DNA from 2 places in the Enterobacter sp. K510 genome. Region 1 is predicted to be linked to the other one. Evidence: predicted binding sites of a transcription regulator. Region 1 holds the regulator's gene; the other holds the start of a gene.
What was found. Region 1 encodes Fur, which represses iron uptake genes when iron is present. Its sites were predicted from a motif close to ATAATAATGAGAACNACTATCAA; they were not measured.
Positions count from the first base shown of each region.

Region 2: efeU (iron uptake transporter permease EfeU) is a predicted target of Fur. The motif match lies at 989-1,011, and genes of this name have one in related genera.

Region 1 is NZ_JBNRLQ010000011.1:4,632-15,379, reverse strand. It holds gene ybfF (esterase) at 1-127, shown strand, start outside; gene ybfE (LexA regulated protein) at 261-554, shown strand; gene fldA (flavodoxin FldA) at 705-1,235, shown strand; gene fur (ferric iron uptake transcriptional regulator) at 1,524-1,973, shown strand; gene acuI (acrylyl-CoA reductase (NADPH)) at 2,069-3,049, opposite strand; gene ACQUTD_RS17985 (winged helix-turn-helix domain-containing protein) at 3,324-4,196, shown strand; gene ACQUTD_RS17980 (hypothetical protein) at 4,174-4,647, shown strand; gene ACQUTD_RS17975 (flagellar hook-associated protein) at 4,644-5,603, opposite strand; gene flgL (flagellar hook-associated protein FlgL) at 5,627-6,550, opposite strand; gene flgK (flagellar hook-associated protein FlgK) at 6,571-7,944, opposite strand; gene ACQUTD_RS17960 (rod-binding protein) at 8,028-8,336, opposite strand; gene ACQUTD_RS17955 (flagellar basal body P-ring protein FlgI) at 8,337-9,401, opposite strand; gene flgH (flagellar basal body L-ring protein FlgH) at 9,466-10,131, opposite strand; gene flgG (flagellar basal-body rod protein FlgG) at 10,180-10,748, opposite strand, start outside.
Region 2 is NZ_JBNRLQ010000004.1:93,674-104,421, forward strand. It holds gene putP (sodium/proline symporter PutP) at 1-836, shown strand, start outside; gene efeU (iron uptake transporter permease EfeU) at 1,070-1,903, shown strand; gene efeO (iron uptake system protein EfeO) at 1,955-3,082, shown strand; gene efeB (iron uptake transporter deferrochelatase/peroxidase subunit) at 3,089-4,369, shown strand; gene phoH (phosphate starvation-inducible protein PhoH) at 4,892-5,680, shown strand; RNA gene ACQUTD_RS08245 (RtT sRNA) at 5,787-5,925, opposite strand; tRNA gene ACQUTD_RS08250 (tRNA-Ser) at 5,971-6,058, opposite strand; RNA gene ACQUTD_RS08255 (RtT sRNA) at 6,260-6,397, opposite strand; tRNA gene ACQUTD_RS08260 (tRNA-Ser) at 6,443-6,530, opposite strand; gene ghrA (glyoxylate/hydroxypyruvate reductase GhrA) at 6,811-7,749, shown strand; gene ACQUTD_RS08270 (PHP domain-containing protein) at 7,833-8,570, shown strand; gene ACQUTD_RS08275 (TorD/DmsD family molecular chaperone) at 8,592-9,146, shown strand; gene ACQUTD_RS08280 (DUF1097 family protein) at 9,248-9,730, shown strand; gene csgG (curli production assembly/transport protein CsgG) at 9,775-10,608, opposite strand; gene csgF (curli production assembly/transport protein CsgF) at 10,635-10,748, opposite strand, start outside.

The DNA of each region.
Region 1 (10,748 bases):
GCTGCTGGCGCAATTCCCGCAGGCGCGGGCGCATGTGGTCGCCGGTGCCGGGCACTGGGTGCATGCGGAAAAACCCGATGCCGTACTGCGGGCGATCCGTCGCTATCTTGCTGATAATGCCAGTTGATTAAAAACCCGGCGACCGAGCGCCGCGACGCGCCCGGTCGTTGGCGTGCCCCTCTCCCTGATGTATGATGGCGCGCTAATTGCGCAGGGCCTCCACCAGGCAGCTTGTTTTTCCCCCGACGTCACTCAAAATCATGGCTAAAGAACAAACGGACCGCACGACACTCGATCTGTTCGCGAATGATCGTCGCCCAGGACGACCGAAAACGAATCCGCATTCGCGTGACGAACAGTTGCGCATTAATAAGCGGAATCAGCTGAAACGCGATAAGGTTCGTGGACTCAAACGCGTCGAGCTAAAACTGAACGCGGACGCCGTCGAAGCCTTAAATGAACTGGCCGAGGATCGTGACATCAGCCGTAGCGAGCTGATTGAGGAGCTTTTAATGGCCCAGCTCGCGCTGCTGCGCGGCCAGGGGATAGTCTGAAAATCCCGCTAAATATCACTTTCATGTAGCACAGAGTGCAGTCTGAGGCGTTTGCAGTTTCCGCGTCCTTCTCTGTTCTGCTATGATTGCCCTTATCCGTGGGCATTGCGCCACCACCATATCATTAAGTTTCAAGAGGTTATTTTACTCATGGCAATCACAGGCATTTTTTTCGGCAGCGACACGGGTAATACCGAAAATATCGCGAAAATGATCCAAAAGCAGCTTGGTAAAGATGTTGCGGACGTGCATGACATCGCCAAAAGCAGCAAAGAAGATCTCGAAGGTTACGATATTCTGCTGCTGGGCATCCCGACCTGGTACTATGGTGAAGCGCAGTGCGACTGGGACGATTTCTTCCCGACGCTGGAAGAGGTCGATTTTAACGGCAAATTAGTCGCCCTGTTCGGCTGTGGCGACCAGGAAGACTACGCGGAATATTTCTGCGATGCGCTGGGCACCATCCGCGACATCATTGAGCCGCGCGGCGCGACTATCGTCGGTCACTGGCCGACCGCGGGCTACCATTTCGAAGCCTCCAAAGGTCTGGCGGACGACGACCACTTCGTCGGTCTGGCCATTGATGAAGACCGCCAGCCGGAACTGACCGCTGAGCGCGTGGAAAAATGGGTGAAGCAGATTTCTGAAGAACTTCATTTAGATGAGATCATCAACGCCTGATTTTTGTGCGGCGTAACCTGTTGGCTGCGCCGCATTAATAGATATAACCAATCAAAATAATTGCTACAATTTTTTAACTTTCGCACGCATACCTGTACAATATCCCCTGATTGAACGTGATTGCTTACGGGTTTGTTAGTGACACCACGTTTTATACGCATACTTTGCTTGAGGACTTGCAGTTTTCATTTAGGCATGGCAGTTCTATAATGAGACGCATTAACTCAACGTCATTCTCATTAACTTCCATTTTGGAAGTGAATCGTTTAGCTACAGGACAGATTCCGCATGACTGACAATAACACCGCACTAAAGAAGGCTGGCCTGAAAGTCACGCTTCCTCGGTTAAAGATCCTTGAGGTACTCCAGGGACCTGACAACCACCATGTCAGTGCGGAAGATTTATACAAACGACTGATCGACATGGGCGAAGAGATTGGCCTGGCGACGGTCTACCGCGTGCTTAACCAGTTCGATGACGCCGGTATTGTGACCCGTCATAATTTCGAAGGCGGTAAATCTGTTTTTGAACTGACGCAGCAGCATCACCACGATCACCTGATCTGCCTCGACTGCGGCAAAGTGATTGAATTCAGCGATGATTCTATTGAATTACGTCAGCGTGAAATCGCCGCTCAGCACGGGATCCGCCTGACCAACCACAGCCTTTACCTCTACGGCCACTGCGCTGAAGGCGATTGCCGCGAAAACGACACCGCACACGATATTCGCAAATAACGTTGCTGCACATTGCCCGACGGCGCAAGCTTGCCGGGCCTGCGTTATATTGTAGGCCGGGTAAGCGTCAGCGCCACCCGGCAACCCCGCCAGAATTAAATCTCAATCACCGCACGGCCACGGATCTGCCCGTTCAGCAGTTTTTCCGCCACGTCAATGGCATCGCTCAGCGGATAAGTGGCACTCAGTTTTTCCAGCGCCGCAGGCGTTAAATACTGACAGGCTTTCTCCCAGATCGCCGGACGTTTTTCGCTGCTCACCATCACGCTGTCGATACCGCGCAGCGTAACGCCGCGCAGAATGAAAGGCGCCACTGTCGCCGGGAGATCCATACCCTGCGCCATGCCGCACGCCGCGACTATGCCGTCATAACGGACACTGGCGCAGACGTTGCTCAGCGTATGGCTGCCGACGGTATCGATCGCCGCCGCCCAGCGCTCTTTCTGTAACGGTTTACCCGGCGCGCTCAGCTCATCACGGTTGATAATGTCGCTGGCCCCCAGCTGTTCGCGCATCCATCCGGCTTCCTGCGGACGGCCGGTCGACGCCACCACCTGATAGCCCATGGCAGAAAGAATGATCACCGCGCAGCTGCCCACGCCGCCGCCCGCGCCGGTCACCAGCACCGGGCCGTCTTCAGGCTTCACGCCGTGATCCAGCACCGCCTGCACGCACAGCATGGCGGTAAAGCCCGCCGTACCGATAGCCATCACCTGTTTTGCATCCGCGCCGGACGGCATTTTCGTCAGCCATTCGCTTTTGACCCGCGCCTTGCCTGCCAGTCCGCCCCAGTGACGTTCGCCCACGCCCCAGCCGGTCAGCAGCACGCGGTCGCCCACGGCAAACGCCGCGCTGTCGCTGGCGGTTACGGTCCCGGCGAAATCAATACCCGGCACCATAGGGAACTGGCGCACAATCGGGCCGCGACCGGTAATAGCCAGCGCATCTTTATAGTTAATGGAGGAGTATTCCACCGCGACGGTGACGTCACCTTCCGGCAACGCCTGCTCGTCCAGCTCCACCAGGGATGCCGAATACTGTCCTTCCGCTTTATCAATCTGAATGGCTTTAAACATGATGACCTCATTACATTAATCAAACTTGCCAGTCGCGACGGCCTTTGCGGGCCGATCGTCTACAATTACCAGCGACGTTAATACCCCCAGGCGCTGACGGCAAGCTTTATCAATCCGTTAGCTTAGAAATTAATTAATTATTAATTTATGAGTTAAGACTATTCTTAGATTGATGGGGTGATAATCATCCGATACATTTACCCTCCCTGCGGCTAAGTGGAAGCTTACGTTGTGAAAAATAAATTAATACTCACCAATTTATTAACAAATCACTATGCAGATCATTGTTAATAACTGGAAAGTTGAGCCGTCGTTAAACGGTCTGGTACACCGGGAAACGGGGGAGATCCGCCGCCTTGGTGAATTCCATTTTATTATGCTCGAAACGCTGGTTAATCATGCCGGGGAGGTGGTGTCGCGTGATTTTCTGATGAGCGAAGTATGGAAAAACCGCGTCGTCGGAAATAACAGCCTGCTGACCGCTGTCTATGCTCTGCGGGTAGCGCTGGGGGACGACGGCCGGGTACAGGAGATCATCAAAACCATCCCGAAAAAAGGCTATCTGCTGAATAAAGACTTTGTCGTCCTGCTGCCGGATGAGCCGCTCTCTGCGTCCCAGCCCCTGACTCAGCCCGATCCTGAACCGGTTGCCGACGTGACGGATGCCCCGCCCGCCAGCGCGCCTGCGCCGCGCAATAAACACCGCCTGATTGTCCTGGCGGCGCTGTTGCTGCTGCTTGGCTGCGGGCTTATCTGGCTGATTTACCCCGGGGGTCAGAATTCTGCGCCGCTTGCCACTTCCCGTCTGTCGATTAAAGAAGAGCTGTCGCCGCAAAATGACAAAATTAAATTATTTCGACTGCACCGCACGGGGGTGAATACATCAGGCGCGGTATTGTCGTCGCATATTGCGGAGTCGCTGGAAGGCATCAATATGCTGCTTACGGCGCATAAGGCAACGCTGACGATTTATTATTACGGGGCGGTACAAAAAATGTCGGTGATCCTGCTGGTGCAAAATCAGTGCGGTAAAGAATATCAGTTGTTAATGGAAATTCGCAGCTGGCAACAGGATGTTAAAAAACTGGGTCAATTAATTCACAAGGAAACGGAGCGCACGCTTAATGAAATGCCTGCCTGTTCGTAATGTTATCGCGGGTCTGCTGCTCGCCGGTATCGCCGGTAGCCTTCAGGCCGCGCCCGTTATTGCCCGCACCCAGGTCGGGATTTACGATCTGGCAACGGCTGAACACGCGGTTTATAACCTGACCACCGCCCCCGCGGAGCGGGGAGCGCGCCTGGTCCTGACCCGGCCAGGGGATGAGGCTTTTGCCCTGCAGATGCAGCTGATCGCCTGTACCGCCCCCGGCGGCGAGCAGAGCGGCGAATCGTTTTTACGTCTGCAGAATGCTCATGTCACCGGCACGGACGCCACGCTGTTCCCGGTGCTGGGCTTTATCAATGATAACGATCTGCAAAGTGTGAGCGTGCCGCTGGGCGACGCTCGCCAGCTGCTGTTTAATCAGGACAGCGCCACCATGTTGATCACCGAAAAAGGCCTGCTGCAACCTGACGGGCAGCCCTGCCCGAAACGTTAATCCAGCAGGCTGCGCACCGTCAGCTTCGACAGATTCGCCTGGCCATTAATCGCCTGCGCCAGCACCTCATAATTATGGCTGGCCGCATCCAGGGTTCCCGCCAGCCGCGCGGAGGCCTCCACCGCACTCTGCGACTGCGCAAAACGCGACATATCGTCAATACGCTGGCGGACTTTCTCCTGCTGGAGCGCCAGCTGCTGACGCTGTGCGCTTACCTGACTGAGCGTCTCCTGCACCACGCGCTGCGCCTGCTGTCCGCTGGCGAGCGCGGCGGCAAGGGTTTCCGTCTGCGCCGGATGCGCCGCCACCGCAATGGCGATTTTCTGCCCCGCCCCTTCCCGCTGCACGGCGAAGCTGTTTTGCAGCTGCGCCCAGTGCTGCTCACTGGCAGTAAAGCCCTCCTGTCCTTTCAGGGGCTGCACGCCGACGCGGCGTAATGCGGTGCTGATTTTCGTCGCCCGCTGCCCGGCATCGCCGTCGCCGTTAATATTTAGCCCGGACAGCAGGGTTTTCCGCCCGTGCTGTACGCTGAACAGCAGTTTCTGCGGGCCATCCGCCGCCAGCGCCTGGCTCAGCTGCGGCGCATGAAAGCGCACCTGCGCCTGCCCCTGTAGCACCGGTTGCAGTTCCCGGTCCACCGCGCCGCCGGTCAGCGCCAGACGACCGTCGAGCAGCGACTGCACGGTCGCGGGATCCCGCTGCCCGCCGTGGCGATAATCCACCAGCGCGCGCTCCAGTTGCCCCAGCCAGTGATCCGCCTGCTGTAACGTGGTGAGCTGATCGTTAAGCTGTACGCTGTAGCGCTGCGGACGGGTGGCGATGAGCGGCGACGCCGGGTAGTCGCCAGACGGCGCTTTATCGCTGACGGGCGCGGTGCGCACGACGTCCGGCTGACGAACGGCAGACGTCAGTCCGCCGGTACGGGTATGCGTTGAAGTTTGTAAACCAACCTGCATGATGATCCTGGGCGTGGAATTCGTTAAATAACGCTAAAAAGGTTCAGCTCACTCACTTTCGAGTAAGTCTTCATGGTAGCTTCCATGGCCATTTCCAGTCCGGTAAAGGTGATGCTGGCCGGGCCGTAATCCAGATCGCCAAGCTGACCAATCAAATCGGCATTGGCATCGGAAATGCCGGTCTGGGCGTCGCTCAGCATACTCATGGTGTTCTGCCGCTCGCCGAGGCTGGCGATGGCGGTGTTCAGCGAGTCAGCGCTTTCATCAATCACGTTGATGGCGTGGGATATATCATCCTGCATCGCCACGGGATCGACCGTGGGATCCTGCATCTCCTTCGCGAGGTCATCAAGGGTGTTGAAAAGCGCCAGCCCCTGACCAAAAATCTCCCCCACCGAGACGTTAGTGTCCATCACCACGCCGTTCGAGACGGTGGCGGTGCGGTGATTCATATTGCCGTGATAGACGTATTCATCCCCTTCCCCGTCGCCATCGGTATCGTCATACGTGATAGGCGGGGTGTCGTTCACCGTGCCGCCAAAAATATAGTGACCGTCTTCATCCTGATAGTTGAGCGCCGCCACCATGGATTCGGTCAGCGACTGGATCTCCTGGCCGTAACCCGCCAGGGATTCGGCGGTATTGGTGCCGTTGGCCGCTTCCAGCAAATCATCGCGGATCGCCAGCAGGCTGTTGTTGACGCCGTCCAGCACGCTCTCCTGCTGGCTCATACTGGCTGAGACGCTGTTGATATTGCTCTGATACTGTTCGATGGCCGCCTGCTGGCGATCGAGCTGGGTGATACGCGCGGCGGCGATGGGATCGTCTGACGGCAATATAATGCGTTGCCCGGTGGCCATCTGCGTCACCACATGCTCCAGCTGCGCCGACAGGTTAGTGAAGCGGGTGGTCATGGTGCTGTAGGATTGTTGAGTGCTTACGCGCATAGTCTGTCGTTTCCGGTTGCTCAGAACATCTCAAGTACGGAATCAAAAATCTCCGTACCGGTAGAAATCACTTTCAGGTTGGCCTGATAAATCTGGGTATAGGTGATGAGGTTGACGGCCTCCTCATCCATGCTGACGCCGCTGACGCTCATCTGCTGGTTTTGCGCTTCGTTGTAAACATTGCTGGCAGACTGTGCCTCCGTCTGGTTCTGACGGCTGTAGATACCGATATTGCTGATCAGCGTCGAGCAGGCGTTGCCGACGGTAACGTTGCCGAGACCCTCGATCTCCATCGGTTCAGTGGAGATGTTTATCAGCGCCTGTAAGTTATCGCTGTTGCCGGATTCGTCCGGCGAGCCGGAGAACGCCAGCTCGTCTTCGCTGATGTCCGGGTTAACCAGCAGCGGGCCGTCCGGATTGGTGGGATCGTAAATAAACAGCGGCGCGCCGGGATTGCCATTCAGATCGTAACCCGCCGCCAGCTGGCTGTTGACCGCATTCGTAAACTGTTCGGCGATGCTGTTGATGGTGGCGGTCAGCGGATCCAGCACGTCGCTCTGGTAGGTAAAGAGCGCCCCCAGCGCGCCGCCGGTCTCCTCCGTCATGGTGTAGGTGGTGCCGGCGAAGGTCAGCTCCATGCAGGGCGTGCCGTCTGCATTGCTGCTCATCGCAATGGTCGAGCAGTCCTGGCCGCTGACCAGCGGCTGGCCGTTCGGCAGAGAGATGTTGTAATTACCGCGATCGTCAATTTGCACCTGCACGTCCACCAGGCCGCTCAGCTGCTGCACCATCTGGTCGCGGGCGTCATAGAGCGCGGAGGCGTTGTCGCCATTAGCTTCTGCTTCGGCGATCTGCTGGTTGTAACCCGCAATGCCGGAGGTCAGGCTGTTGATCTGCGCGATGGTCGCCTGCTCCTGACTGAGCAGTTCATCGCTCTGGGACTGAATGTAGTCGCAGGTGTTGTTAAAGCGCAGCGCCAGCGCATCGGCTTCGCTGATCACCTGCTGGCGCAGGGCGGAGTCGTCCGGGTTGGCGGACGCCTCATTAAGCGCGGCAAAAAAGTTATCGAATCCGGCGCTCAGGCTGCTGTTCGGATCGCTTAACACGGTTTCCAGCTGCGTCAGGTACTGCTGCTGGGTGCTGTAAAAGCCGTTATCGCTGGCGGCATACCAGACCTGATTCACCAGATACTGATTCGACACACGGCAGATGCTGTCCACCTGCACGCCGTTGCCCGCGCTGTTTACCGCGCCGCCGCTTGCGCCAATGGTGCTGGTCATCGCCACCTGCCGGGTATAGCCCGGCGTCATGGCGTTGGCGGTGTTCTGCGCCGTGACGTTCAGCTGCACCTGGGCGGCGGATGCCCCGCTGTAACCAATATTTATCATGTCCATCTGGTACTCCTCGTCGGGTCAGGCCCGGCTAAAAATTTCGCGTTTGCTACCTAAAGCGACCGGACCGCGCCTGTTCTTAAACCTTAATCGTGATGCTGTGCCGACAGCTGCTTGACCAGCATCTCCGCGATGCCGATCCCCTGGTGTTTAGCCAGTTCGTCGCACAGGGCGTCGTCGTAAAAACCCTGCATAGTGCGCACCGCATCGCTGTTAAAGGGGTTATCTTTCGAGTCGAACAGTTCGTTGACCTTGCGCATCTCTTTCATCAGGCTGCGCATAAAAATCGCTTCAAACTGGGCTGACGCTTCTTTTATGTCATGGTCACGCACCGCCGCCGCATCGCGGCTGACCGGGGCGCGCAGGGCGTGGGTAATGGCGTTTAGGTTTTCCATTTAAATCACCTCCAGATCGGCATCCAGCGCGCCCGCTTCATGCAGCGCCTGCAAAATCGACATCACATCGTCCGGCGACGCGCCAAGACCGTTCAGCACACTGACGAGGGTTTTCAGGCTGGTGGACTCCGGCAGCGTCACCATTTGCGCACGCGCATGATCGACGTTGACGTTGCTGTCCGGCGACGCCACGGTGCGGCCACGGGACATGGCGTTCGGCTGGCTGACGCGGGTGGTTTCCGAAATCGACACCGTCAGATTGCCATGAGACACCGCCGCCGCATGCAGCGCCACGCCGTCACCCATCACCACCGTGCCGGTACGGGCGTTAAACACCACTTTCGCCCGTACCCGCTCCGCCTGTACCTGCACATCCTCGAGCTGCGACATAAAGGCCACGCGCCCGCCCGCGTCCATAGGGGCAATGACTTCCACGTTGGTGGAGCTTTTCGCCGTCGCCAGACCGCCGCCAAAAGCGCGGTTGATGGCCGCCGCGATGTTATTGGCATCCTTAAAGCTCGGACGCTTGAGGTTAAGCATCACCGCATTGCTCATGCCGAAGTCGCTGGGGATCTCCCGCTCCACCGACGCGCCGTTAGGGATGCGCCCGCTGGTGGGCGTGTTGACCGTGACGCTGGATCCGCTGGCGCCGCTGGCGTTCATGCCGCCGACCACCACGTTACCCTGCGCCAGCGCGTAAACTTCGCCATCCGCGCCGTGCAACTGCGTCAGCAGCAGCGTGCCGCCGCGCAGGCTTTTTGCATCGCCAATGGACGACACCGTCACATCAATATTCTGTCCGCGGGCGTACATCGGCGGCAGCGTGGCGCTCACCGCCACGGCGGCGACGTTTTTCACCTTCGGATCGATTTTCGATGGCAGCTGCACGCCGAACTGACGCAGCATGTTGGTGATGGTCTGGTTGGTGAACTTCACCTGATTTTTATCGCCGGTGCCGTCAAGACCGACCACCAGGCTGTAGCCGATGAGCTGGTTGCCGCGCACGCCCTGAATATCCACCAGCGACTCCAGCGACTGAGCATGGACGGTAAACAGCGTCAGCATCAGGGTGATGAACAGCAGCCAGCGCCCCTGTGGACATGTAAAACACTTCATAAACAACTCCGGATTACAGCGGGAACAGAGGGTGGTTGAACAGCCGCGTCAGCCAGCCTGCGGCATTGGCATCGCTGAGCGCCCCGCGCCCGGCGTAAGAAATGCGTGCATTGCCGATCCGCTGCGAGGAAACGGTATTGTCGTTCTGCACATCGTCGGCACGCACCAGCCCGCTCAGGCGGATGTACTCATCCCCCTGATTGAGGGTTAGCCACTTCTCGCCGCGGATCTCCATCACGCCATTTGGCAAAACCTGATGAACCGACACGGTAATGGAGCCGTGCAGACTGTTTTGCTGCTGTGAGCTGGCCCCGCCATCAAAGCTGCGGTCAGCGTCAGCGGCGCTTTCCAGGTTGTCTTTGGTTTTGCCAAAAATCGTGGGGGCGGCGATATCCAGACTGCTGCTCTTGTCGAAATTGGTTTTCGCCTGTTTGCTGGACTGGGTGGACTCATCGAGGATCACCGTCAGAATATCCCCCACCCGGTAAGCGCGGCGATCCGCGGTGAGCGACCAGTTATAGCCCGCCTGAAAGACCCCGCCCGCGCGCCCTTCCGGCGTCGGCGCTACCGCCGCGTCGGGCGGCGCAAAGGCGGCGTCGTCTTTGCTGACCAGCATCGCCTGCGATTCGCAGCCGCTTAACAGCGGCAATGCCATGATTAACCACAAATATTTTTTCACTTTCGTTCCTGTTACTTCAGACGGGCCGCGTGCAGGCGGCCCTTAGCCCTACATGTTCTGATTGATGTACTGCAACATCTCGTCGGCGGCGGAGACCATTTTGGCGTTCATCTCATAGGCCCGCTGGACGGTGATCATCGCCACCATTTCGTTAACGATGTCGACGTTAGAGCCTTCCAGCGCCCCGGCCTTCAGGGTGCCCAGCGCGTCCTCGCCCGGCGTGCCTTCCGTAGGCTGGCCGCTGGCGGCAGTTTCCAGATAGAGGTTGTCCCCTTCCGCCATCAGCCCCGCCGGGTTGGTAAAGTTCACCAGCGTGATCTGCCCCAGTTCGGTCGGCTCGGCTTCGCCCGGCATCATCGCCATCACCGTGCCATCTTCGGCGATGGTGATGTCAGTGGCGTTGGCGGGCACGTCGATTTCCGGCTGGATCGGCAGGCCCTGGGCGTTGGTCAGCACGCCGTCGGCGTTAACCTGCAAATTACCGTCACGGCTGTAAGCGCTGTCGCCGTTGGCCTTCTGCACCTGGAAAAAGCCCTGCCCCATAATGGCGACGTCCAGCGGATTTTCGGTGGTCTGGATATTGCCTTCGGTGAAGGTTTTCTGCGTGCCGACCACGC
Region 2 (10,748 bases), on a different contig from region 1:
ACGTTGATATGCTGAAAGGGCTGAACCTGGTGGCGATCATCTCGCTGATGGGCTGGGGTCTGGGCTATTTCGGACAGCCGCATATTCTGGCGCGTTTTATGGCCGCCGATTCCCATCACACCATTGTTCATGCCCGCCGTATCAGCATGGCATGGATGATCTTCTGTCTGGCCGGTGCCGTGGCGGTAGGTTTCTTCGGTATTGCCTACTTTAATAACAACCCGTCGCTGGCGGGCGCAGTAAACCAGAACGCCGAGCGCGTATTTATTGAACTGGCGCAGATCCTCTTTAACCCGTGGATCGCGGGCATTCTGCTGTCGGCTATTCTGGCGGCGGTGATGTCTACCCTCAGCTGTCAGCTGCTGGTGTGCTCCAGCGCTATTACCGAAGATCTGTACAAAGCGTTTCTGCGTAAAAACGCCAGCCAGACTGAACTGGTATGGGTTGGGCGCGTGATGGTGCTGGTAGTCGCGCTGGTGGCCATTGCGCTGGCGGCGAATCCGGAAAACCGCGTGCTGGGCCTGGTGAGCTATGCCTGGGCGGGCTTCGGCGCGGCCTTTGGTCCGGTGGTGCTGTTCTCGGTACTGTGGTCACGCATGACCCGTAACGGCGCGCTGGCGGGTATGGTGATCGGCGCGGTGACGGTGATCGTCTGGAAGCACTTCGAACTGTTCGGCCTGTATGAAATCATTCCGGGCTTTATTTTCGGCAGTATCGGTATTGTGGTGTTCAGTCTGCTGGGCAAAGCGCCATCCGCTGCAATGCAGCAACGCTTCGCGGAAGCGGATGCGCATTACCACTCCAAACCTGGCGCACCCGCGCAGGGCATCCGTTAATTGTAATTTGTGACCTCCCGTGACCCGGCAGCGCTGCGCTGCCGGGCTTTTACTTCGTCACCTTTCCACGCTTTTCTGCTTCCTGATCCTTACCCTGCAAAGCATTTACATTCTGTGATTATTCAAATCAGATTTTACTTGTCTTTCCTCTTGCCGTAATGATAATCACTATCATTGAAATTTTACTTTTCTTTGCATCAGTTGACAGTCAATAACGTTTAAGGGTTTTCCACATGTTTGTCCCGTTTCTCATTATGTTACGCGAGGGGCTTGAAGCCGCGCTGATTGTCAGCCTGATCGCCAGCTACCTGAAGCGCACCCAACGCGCGCGCTTGTTTGGCGTAATGTGGATTGGCGTTTTTCTCGCCGCCGCGCTCTGTCTGGCGCTGGGCATTATCATCAACGAAACCACCGGCGAGTTTCCGCAAAAAGAGCAGGAGCTGTTCGAAGGCATAGTGGCGGTGATCGCCGTGGTGATCCTCACCTGGATGGTGTTCTGGATGCGTAAAGTGTCGCGTAACGTCAGGGTGCAGCTGGAGCAGGCGGTGGATGCCGCATTGCAGAAGGGGAACCGTCACGGCTGGGCGCTGGTGATGATGGTGTTCTTTGCCGTTGCGCGTGAAGGGCTGGAATCGGTGTTTTTCCTGCTGGCGGCATTCCAGCAGGATGTGGGGATCTGGCCGCCGATCGGCGCGCTGGCAGGCCTCGCAACGGCTGTGGTGCTCGGTTTTTTACTCTACTGGGGCGGCGTTCGCCTGAATATGGCGGCGTTTTTCAAATGGACCAGCCTGTTTATTTTGCTGGTGGCCGCCGGGCTGTCGGCAGGGGCGATCCGCGCATTTCATGAGGCCGGGCTGTGGAACCACTTCCAGGACGTGGCTTTCGATATGAGCAACACGCTCAGCACCCATACGCTGTTCGGTACGCTGCTGGAAGGGATTTTTGGTTATCAGGAAGCGCCGAGCGTCAGCGAAGTGGCGGTATGGTTTATCTATCTGATCCCGGCGCTGGTGCTGTTTGCGCTGCCCCCCCGTACCGGCACGCAGCCATCGCGCATGGCGCCGTAATTATTTTAAACTTGCTCAACTAGTTACAACATACTATTTAAGGGAAAGGTCATGGCACTTCATTTTCGTCGTACAGCGTTACAGGCGGGTATCGCCACGCTGCTGTCCTGTGCATTTGCTGCGCAGGCTGCGGATGTTCCCCAGGTCAAAGTCACGGTAAACGATAAACAGTGTGAGCCGATGACACTCACGGTAAACGCCGGTAAAACCCAGTTTGTGATCCTTAACCACAGCCAGAAAGCGCTGGAGTGGGAGATCCTCAAAGGCGTGATGGTGGTGGAGGAGCGGGAAAATATCGCCCCAGGCTTCAGCCAGAAACTGACCGCCAACTTACAGCCTGGCGAATACGACATGACCTGTGGCCTGCTGACCAACCCGAAAGGCAAGCTGATCGTTAAAGGTAAGGCCACCGGCGATGCTGAGCAGGGCAACGGCCTGCTCAGCCTGAGCGGGGCGATTACCAACTATAAAACCTATGTCACCAAAGAGATGGACGGTCTGGTTGCCGGCACCAAAGCTTTTACCGATGCGGTCAAAGCCGGTGACATTGAAAAAGCGAAATCCCTGTACGCGCCGACGCGCCAGCATTACGAGCGCATCGAACCTATTGCCGAGCTGTTCTCGGATCTGGATGGCAGCATCGATGCCCGTGAAGATGACTACGAGCAGAAAGCCGCCGATCCGAAATTCACCGGTTTCCACCGTCTGGAAAAAGCGCTCTTTGGCGATAATTCCACCAAAGGCATGGAGCAGTACGCCGATCAGCTCAACAGCGACGTGCTGGAGCTGCAAAAACGCATCAGCGAACTGGCGTTCCCGCCGTCAAAAGTGGTGGGCGGCGCGGCGGGCCTGATCGAAGAAGTGGCGGCGAGCAAAATCAGCGGTGAAGAAGATCGCTACAGCCATACCGACCTGTGGGACTTCCAGGCCAACGTCGATGGCGCGCAAAAGATTGTTGACCTGCTGCGTCCGCAACTGCAAAAGGGCAACAGCGAACTACTGGCTAAAGTGGATGAGAACTTTAAAAAGGTCGATACCATCCTCGCGAAATATCGCACCAAAGATGGTTTTGAAACCTATGACAAGCTGACCGATGCCGATCGTAACGCGCTGAAAGGGCCGATCACCACGCTGGCGGAAGATCTGGCGCAGTTGCGCGGTGTGCTCGGGCTGGATTAAGCAGAAATGAACCACGACGAAGATTACGGCGTGAGCGAGCCGTCGCGCCGCCGTTTACTGAAAAGTATGGGCGCGCTTGGCGGCGCGCTGGCACTGACCGGCGGCTGCCCGGCGCATGCGGCCAAACCGCAGAGCGCGCCGGGTACGGTATCGCCGGATGCGCGCATGGAAACCCAGCCTTTTTATGGCGCGCATCAGGCGGGCATTCTGACGCCGCAACAGGCGTCGATGATGCTGGTCGCCTTTGACGTGCTGGCCAGCGATAAAGCCGATTTGCAGCGGCTGTTTCGTCTGCTGACGCAGCGCATCGCCTTTTTGACCACCGGCGGTCCGGCGCCGGACACGCCGAACCCGCGTCTGCCGCCGACGGATTCCGGTATTCTCGGGGAATTCATCGCCCCGGATAATCTGACCATTACGGTGTCGCTCGGCAAATCGCTGTTCGACGAGCGCTTCGGGCTGGCCGCCCATGCGCCGCGCAAACTGCAAAAAATGACACGCTTTCCGAATGACTCGCTGGATGCGGCGCTGTGCCATGGCGATGTGCTGCTGCAAATCTGCGCCAACACCGCCGACACCGTGATCCACGCCCTGCGCGACATCATCAAGTACACGCCGGACTTGCTCAGCGTGCGCTGGAAACGGGAAGGCTTCATTTCCGCACACGCAGCACGCAGTAAAGGCAAGGAGACGCCGATCAATCTTCTCGGCTTCAAAGATGGCACCGCCAACCCGGACAGCAAAAATGACGCGCTGATGAAGGAGGTGGTGTGGGTGCAGGCCAGTCAGGATGAACCTGCCTGGACCGCTGGCGGCAGCTATCAGGCGGTGCGCATCATCCAGTTCCATGTGGAATTCTGGGACCGTACGCCGCTGAAAGAGCAGCAGACGATTTTTGGCCGTGACAAGCACAGCGGCGCGCCGCTCGGTATGCAGCATGAGCACGACGTGCCGGACTACAGCCGCGATCCGGATGGCGATGTGATCGCTCTCGACAGCCATATCCGGCTGGCCAATCCGCGCACGCCGGAGACCCGGTCCAGCCTGATGATGCGCCGGGGCTATAGCTATTCGCTGGGGGTGACTAATTCCGGCCAACTGGATATGGGGCTGCTGTTCGTCTGCTATCAGCACGATCTGGAAGAAGGATTCCTGACGGTGCAGAAGCGGCTCAATGGCGAAGCGCTGGAGGAGTATATCAAGCCCATCGGCGGCGGTTATTTCTTTGCGCTGCCGGGGGTGCCAGACGCCAATCATTATCTGGCGCAAGGCTTGCTGGAAGCCTGACGCTGCCAACCCTGTCGGCCGCGGCAGGGTTCCTTTGTTACGGATCGCCGCAGCACTATCATTTTTTAGTATGAGCAACTCATTGTTATATTTCTGTAATATAAATGTCAGATGCTCTTAGTCACGGAAGCGCTGGTTGAAGTTATAAAAAAGTAATCTCAATGTTGCACTTGTGCTAAATTGAAAGGTAAGGAAAGCAGCCAGTGTTCCCGGCAGTGATGAGTCCTTTCACTATGGAGATCGCGAATGGTAAGGTCCTGTACCGGACATAACAGCAAATCATCCCGCAAATCCCGGTGCGGTAGATCCTCTACCGGCAATGACTTCCTCACCGCTTTATTTTCCATCCCCTCTGAAATCCCTGATGTATCCGATGCGGCAGATGTCTTAACTGGTCGTTCTGCGGCGTCATGTCCAAAAGCAAGCAATGGCTTACAAGGAAGCCAAACCTCAGACGTTCGTGCGCATAATCGCGTCGCTGTTGACGCGTGTGATGTAAACCAACAACTCAAGGTGCTATCCATGGGAAGACAAAAAGCAGTGATCAAAGCTCGTCGTGAAGCAAAACGTGTGCTGAGACGGGATTCGCGCAGTCATAAACAGCGTGAAGAAGAATCGGTCACCTCGCTTGTGCAGATGAGTGGCGTAGAATCAATTGGCATGGCCCGGGACTGCCGTGATAGTTCGCCAATTGCCGCGCGTAATGAAGCTCAGGCGCACTACCTGAATGCTATTGAGAGCAAGTCCCTTATTTTCGCTACCGGTGAAGCGGGCTGCGGAAAAACCTGGATTAGCGCAGCGAAAGCGGCGGAGGCCCTCATTCATAAGGACGTGGAGAGGATTATCGTCACCCGGCCGGTCCTGCAAGCCGATGAAGATCTTGGCTTCTTACCCGGCGACATCTCGGAGAAGTTCGCTCCCTATTTCCGGCCCGTCTACGATGTGCTGCTGAAACGTCTTGGGGCGTCCTTTATGCAATACTGCCTGCGACCAGAAATCGGCAAGGTAGAAATCGCGCCGTTCGCCTATATGCGCGGACGTACATTTGAAAATGCGGTCGTCATTCTTGACGAGGCTCAGAACGTGACCGCTGCGCAAATGAAAATGTTTTTGACGCGCCTCGGGGAGAACGTGACCGTCATCGTTAACGGTGATGTGACGCAGTGCGATTTGCCGTCGGGCGTTAAGTCCGGCCTGAGCGACGCGCTGGCACGTTTTGAGGAAGATGAAATGGTAGGCATAGTCCGCTTCACGACAGAAGACTGCGTCCGCTCGGCCCTCTGCCAGCGCACGCTGAAAGCGTACTATTAAGACAGTTTTTTGATGACAAAGCCCGGGATACCGGGCTTTGGTTTTTGTAGGGCAGAATAAGGACGAAAAAAAAGCCCGTACGTAAGTACGAGCTCTTCTTTAAATATGGCGGTGAGGGAGGGATTGACTCGCTGCGCTCGCCCTGCGGGCAGCTTCCTCGCAGGCTCGTCAGCTGTCCAAATGCGCAGGCGCATTTGTCGAACCCTCAGTCGGGGGGTTCTCATCCCTCCCTCTTCGGGGACTACAAAAGAAAAAAGCCCGTACTTGCGTACAGGCTCTCATCTTGAATATGGCGGTGAGGGAGGGATTCGAACCCTCGATACGTTGCCGTATACACACTTTCCAGGCGTGCTCCTTCAGCCACTCGGACACCTCACCATATTGTTTTGCTGCCTTCCCGCAGGGGGCAACGGGGCGCTACTATAGGGATTCGGGTTAAATCGGTCAAGCAAATTTTATGCCTGCCGGTGCGTTCGGTTAAGCAGTGAGCGATTGCTGTTAATCACTATAGTTTTATTACCTGCGGGTATATACACGCAAAAAAAAGCCCGTACGTGAGTACGAGCTTTTCTTTAAATATGGCGGTGAGGGAGGGATTGACTCGCTGCGCTCGCCCTGCGGGCAGCTTCCTCGCAGGCTCGTCAGCTGTCCAGATGCGCAGGCGCATTTGTCGAACCCTCAGTCGGGGGTTCTCATCCCTCCCTCTCCGGGAACTACAAAAGAAAAAAGCCCGTACTTGCGTACAGGCTCTCATCCTGAATATGGCGGTGAGGGAGGGATTCGAACCCTCGATACGTTGCCGTATACACACTTTCCAGGCGTGCTCCTTCAGCCACTCGGACACCTCACCATATTGTCATCCCGTTGTTGCTGGGACGGCGCTAATGTAGGGAAATCCTCACTCAGCGTCAATCAACTTTTTCAATAAATTAGCGCGTTTAGACAAACTTCCAGCAACCTGCTTCTTAATCGCGCGGGAATTGATTTTTTTATCATCAACGCAGATAGCCCCAGCATCAGGAAGAAATTTGTTATGCTGCTACGCTGATAAATCCCCTTCAAAGATAGCCGCGCGGCTGGCTAAAAATCATGCGCTTACCAGTAACAGCGCCACAACATCTGGAGTTGATATGGACATTCTTTTCTGGCATCCGACCTTTGATACCCAATACTGGCTGACCGAACTCAAGCGGGCGCTGCCGCAGGCGCGCATTCGCGAATGGAAACCCGGCGATAACGATCCCGCTGACTATGCGCTGGTCTGGCAACCGCCTGTTGAAATGCTACAGGGCAGGGAACTGAAAGGCGTTTTCTCTCTGGGGGCGGGCGTCGATGCGATATTGAGTAAACTAAAAGCGCATCCGGACATGCTGTTGCCGTCCGTGCCGCTGTTTCGGCTGGAAGATACCGGCATGGGCCTGCAAATGCAGGAATATGCCGTAAGCCAGGTGCTGCACTGGTTCCGCCGCTTTGATGATTATCAGGCGCTGAAACAGCAGGCGAAATGGCAGCCGCTGGAGGAGTATAAGCGCGAAGATTTTACCGTCGGCGTGCTTGGCGCAGGCGTGCTGGGATCAAAAGTGGCGGAAAGCCTGCTGGAGTGGGGATTCCCGCTGCGCTGCTGGAGCCGCAGTCCCAAGAGCTGGCCGGGCGTCACCAGTTTTGCCGGCGAGGCGGAGCTTGGGGAATTTTTACGGGGTACGCGGGTGCTGATTAACCTGCTGCCGCGCACCGCCGAAACCGAAGGCATTATTAACCTCAATCTGCTCAACCAGCTGGCTGATGACAGCTACTTCATTAACCTGGCGCGCGGCGCGCATGTGGTGGAAGCCGATCTGTTGCAGGCGCTTGAGCGCGGCAAGCTGAAAGCCGCGATGCTTGATGTGTTCAGCCAGGAACCGCTGCCGGAAACCAGCCCGCTGTGGGCGCATCCCCGCGTAAGCATGACGCCACACATTGCCGCGGTGACACGCCCGCTGGAAGCCATCGCCTCAGTTGCCTGGACCATTGAGCAACTGGAAGCCGGCAAACCGGTAACCGGGCAAGTGGATCGGGTTCGCGGCTATTGAGGATCGCCCGGCTGTCGCCGGGTTTTCATTATAAAGGAAGGCGATATTTGTTATCCTTGCGGAAATCACCAGAGGAGAGAGCCATGTTTCCCGTTGACCTGCATATGCACACCGTCGCCAGCACGCACGCCTACAGCACGCTTCATGACTATATCGCCATCGCGAAAAGCAAAGGCCTCAAGCTTTTTGCCATTACCGATCATGGCCCCGATATGGCGGATGCGCCGCACTACTGGCACTTTGTTAACATGCGTATCTGGCCGCGCGTAGTAGATGGTGTGGGGATCCTGCGGGGTATTGAGGCCAATATTAAAAATACTGACGGCGAGATCGACTGCACCGGGCCAATGCTCACCGCCCTCGATCTGATCATTGCCGGTTTTCATGAGCCGGTATTCGCGCCGCAGGATCAGGCGACTAACACTGAAGCGATGATCGCCACCATGGCCAGTGGTCAGGTGCACATCATCAGCCATCCGGGGAACCCGAAGTATCCTGTGGATATCAAGGCGATTGCCGAAGCCGCCGCCACCCATCAGGTGGCGCTGGAAATCAATAATTCCTCTTTTCTGCACTCCCGTAAAGGCAGCGAAGCCAACTGCCGGGCGATTGCCGCCGCCGTACGTGACGCGGGAGGCTGGGTGGCGCTGGGATCCGATTCCCACACCGCCTTCTCGCTGGGTGATTTTACCGAATGCCGTAAGGTGCTGGACGACGTCGATTTCCCGGAAGATCGTATTCTTAACGTTTCCCCGCGCCGTCTGCTGAATTTCCTGGAATCGCGCGGTATGCCGCCGATCCCTGAATTTGCTGAATTTTAATGTCTGTTATGGAATCAACGAATGAATGAGTTTTCAATCCTCTGCCGCATGCTGGGCTCGCTTTACTATCGTCAGCCGCAGGATCCGGTGCTGGCCCCGCTGTATACGCTGATCCGCGAGGGCAAGCTGGCAGAGAACTGGCCGCTGGAGCAGGATGAGCTGCTGGCGCGCTTACAGGCCAGCGCGGATCTGCCTGCGCTGACCGCAGACTACGACGCGCTGTTCGTCGGCGATGACTGCAAGGTGTCGCCATACCGCAGCGCATGGGTGGAAGGCACAACCAAGGCGGACGTCAGAGCATTTTTGACCGAACGCGGTATGCCGCTGACGGATGCGCCTGCCGATCATTTTGGCCTGCTGCTGCTGGCGGCATCCTGGCTGGAAGATAATGCAGGCGAGGATGAGAGTGAAGCGCTGGAAATCCTGTTTGGCGATTACCTTCTCCCCTGGTGCGGCACCTTCCTGGGTAAGGTCGAAGCCCACGCCACCACTCCTTTCTGGCGTACCATGGCATCCCTGACGCGCGATGCGCTGGCGGCCATGTGGGACGATTTGCAGGACGATACCGCTGAATAACGTGATCACCATCACTTATTTAATGTAACGAGCAATTCGTTATTGCAAATAACGTGCGGCAGATCGCATCTTACCGGCGCGCATCTGCTAAGATGCGCGCCATGAACATACTCTTTGCAATCGCACTCACTACCGGCGTTCTGTCCGCGCTCTGGGGTTGGGTGGCTGTCACTCTGGGACTGTTAAGCTGGGCGGGTTTTCTTGGCTCGACGGCCTATTTCGCCTGTCCGCAGGGCGGGCTTAAAGGCCTGCTTATTACGCTGTGCACGTTGCTGAGCGGTGTCGCCTGGGCGCAACTGATTATCCACAGCAGCGCCATGCTGCCGCAGTTGTCGATCGCCGGCTATGCCATCACCGGCGTGGTGGCCTTTTTCATGTGTATGCAGGCCAAAAATGTACTGTTGTCCTTTGTGCCTGGCACCTTTATCGGTGCCTGCGCAACCTTTGCAGGGCAGGGGGACTGGCGGCTGGTGCTGCCATCTTTACTGGTCGGGCTGCTGTTTGGTTTCGCGATGAAAAATGGCGGACTGTGGCTGGCAGGGCGGCGGGCTAAAGAAAGTTCTGGCGCGGTGGCAGCGGAATAAAAAAGGCGTGACGAAAACCGCCACGCCCGCGCACATTATTATTATCAGGACTCAGGCGGTACGGCCATCTGGCGGTATTTCTGTAGCACGGCGTTTTTCACTTCGCCGGGGCTTTGCAAATCCCACAGCCCGCGATCGATACCGTCATTGATCAGGAAGATCACCCCGGTTTCAATGGCTGACATCAGGCACAGCATCACTGGTTCATTAGCGGTATAGCCAATTTCCCCCTCCAGCAGACGTTGATAATCAATAAAGCGGAACACGCCCGCCTGGACTTCATAAGACAAAATCGTTTTGCTGGTGTTGACTGACGAGAGGATCTCGCCGGTGCTGACGTTAACCACGCGCAGGTTTACCGCCACCTGATCGAGCTGATACTGCGTATCGCCGCCAATACCAAAGTATCGCGCCCCCACGCCGCCCGATTTTACATTGCTTTCATAGCCAATAATCGAGCCTTCGATCATCACGTTTGCCGCCGTCAACGATTGCAGGGGAACGCGATTATTCATCGCCACCGTGCCGTTTTCCTGGGCGGCGCGAATAATCTTGCGCTCGTTTAACAGGTTTTGCAGACCCTGACGCTCCAGCGGGATAAACCAGCGGGAATCTTTTAACGCCGTGACCAGCATCGCCGTGGCGCTCTGCGGCACCGCCGTGGAGAAGTTACTCGCCGGATAGGCTTTAAACTGCCCGGTTTCATCCTGAATGTTATACACCGACACAAAGACTTTGCCGGAAGGGGGTGGCAGATGCGTTAAGTCGCGAAAACTCTGCGCCCGTGGCATCAGGGTCGGTTTGGCCGCTTCTTTTGGCGGAGCGGTCAAGCATCCGCTCAATAAACACACCGCCAGTAAAATAAGTAAGCGCTGCATAGTCATTGTCCTGTAGTAGCTGTGTGTTAAAAATCGGTCGAATTGCTTTGTAAACCGGCCACCTGAATGGTCGATGTTTTGCCCGTTTTACGGTCGGTGACGTTTAGCTGTAATTGCCCGTCGTTATTAGCGATATCGAC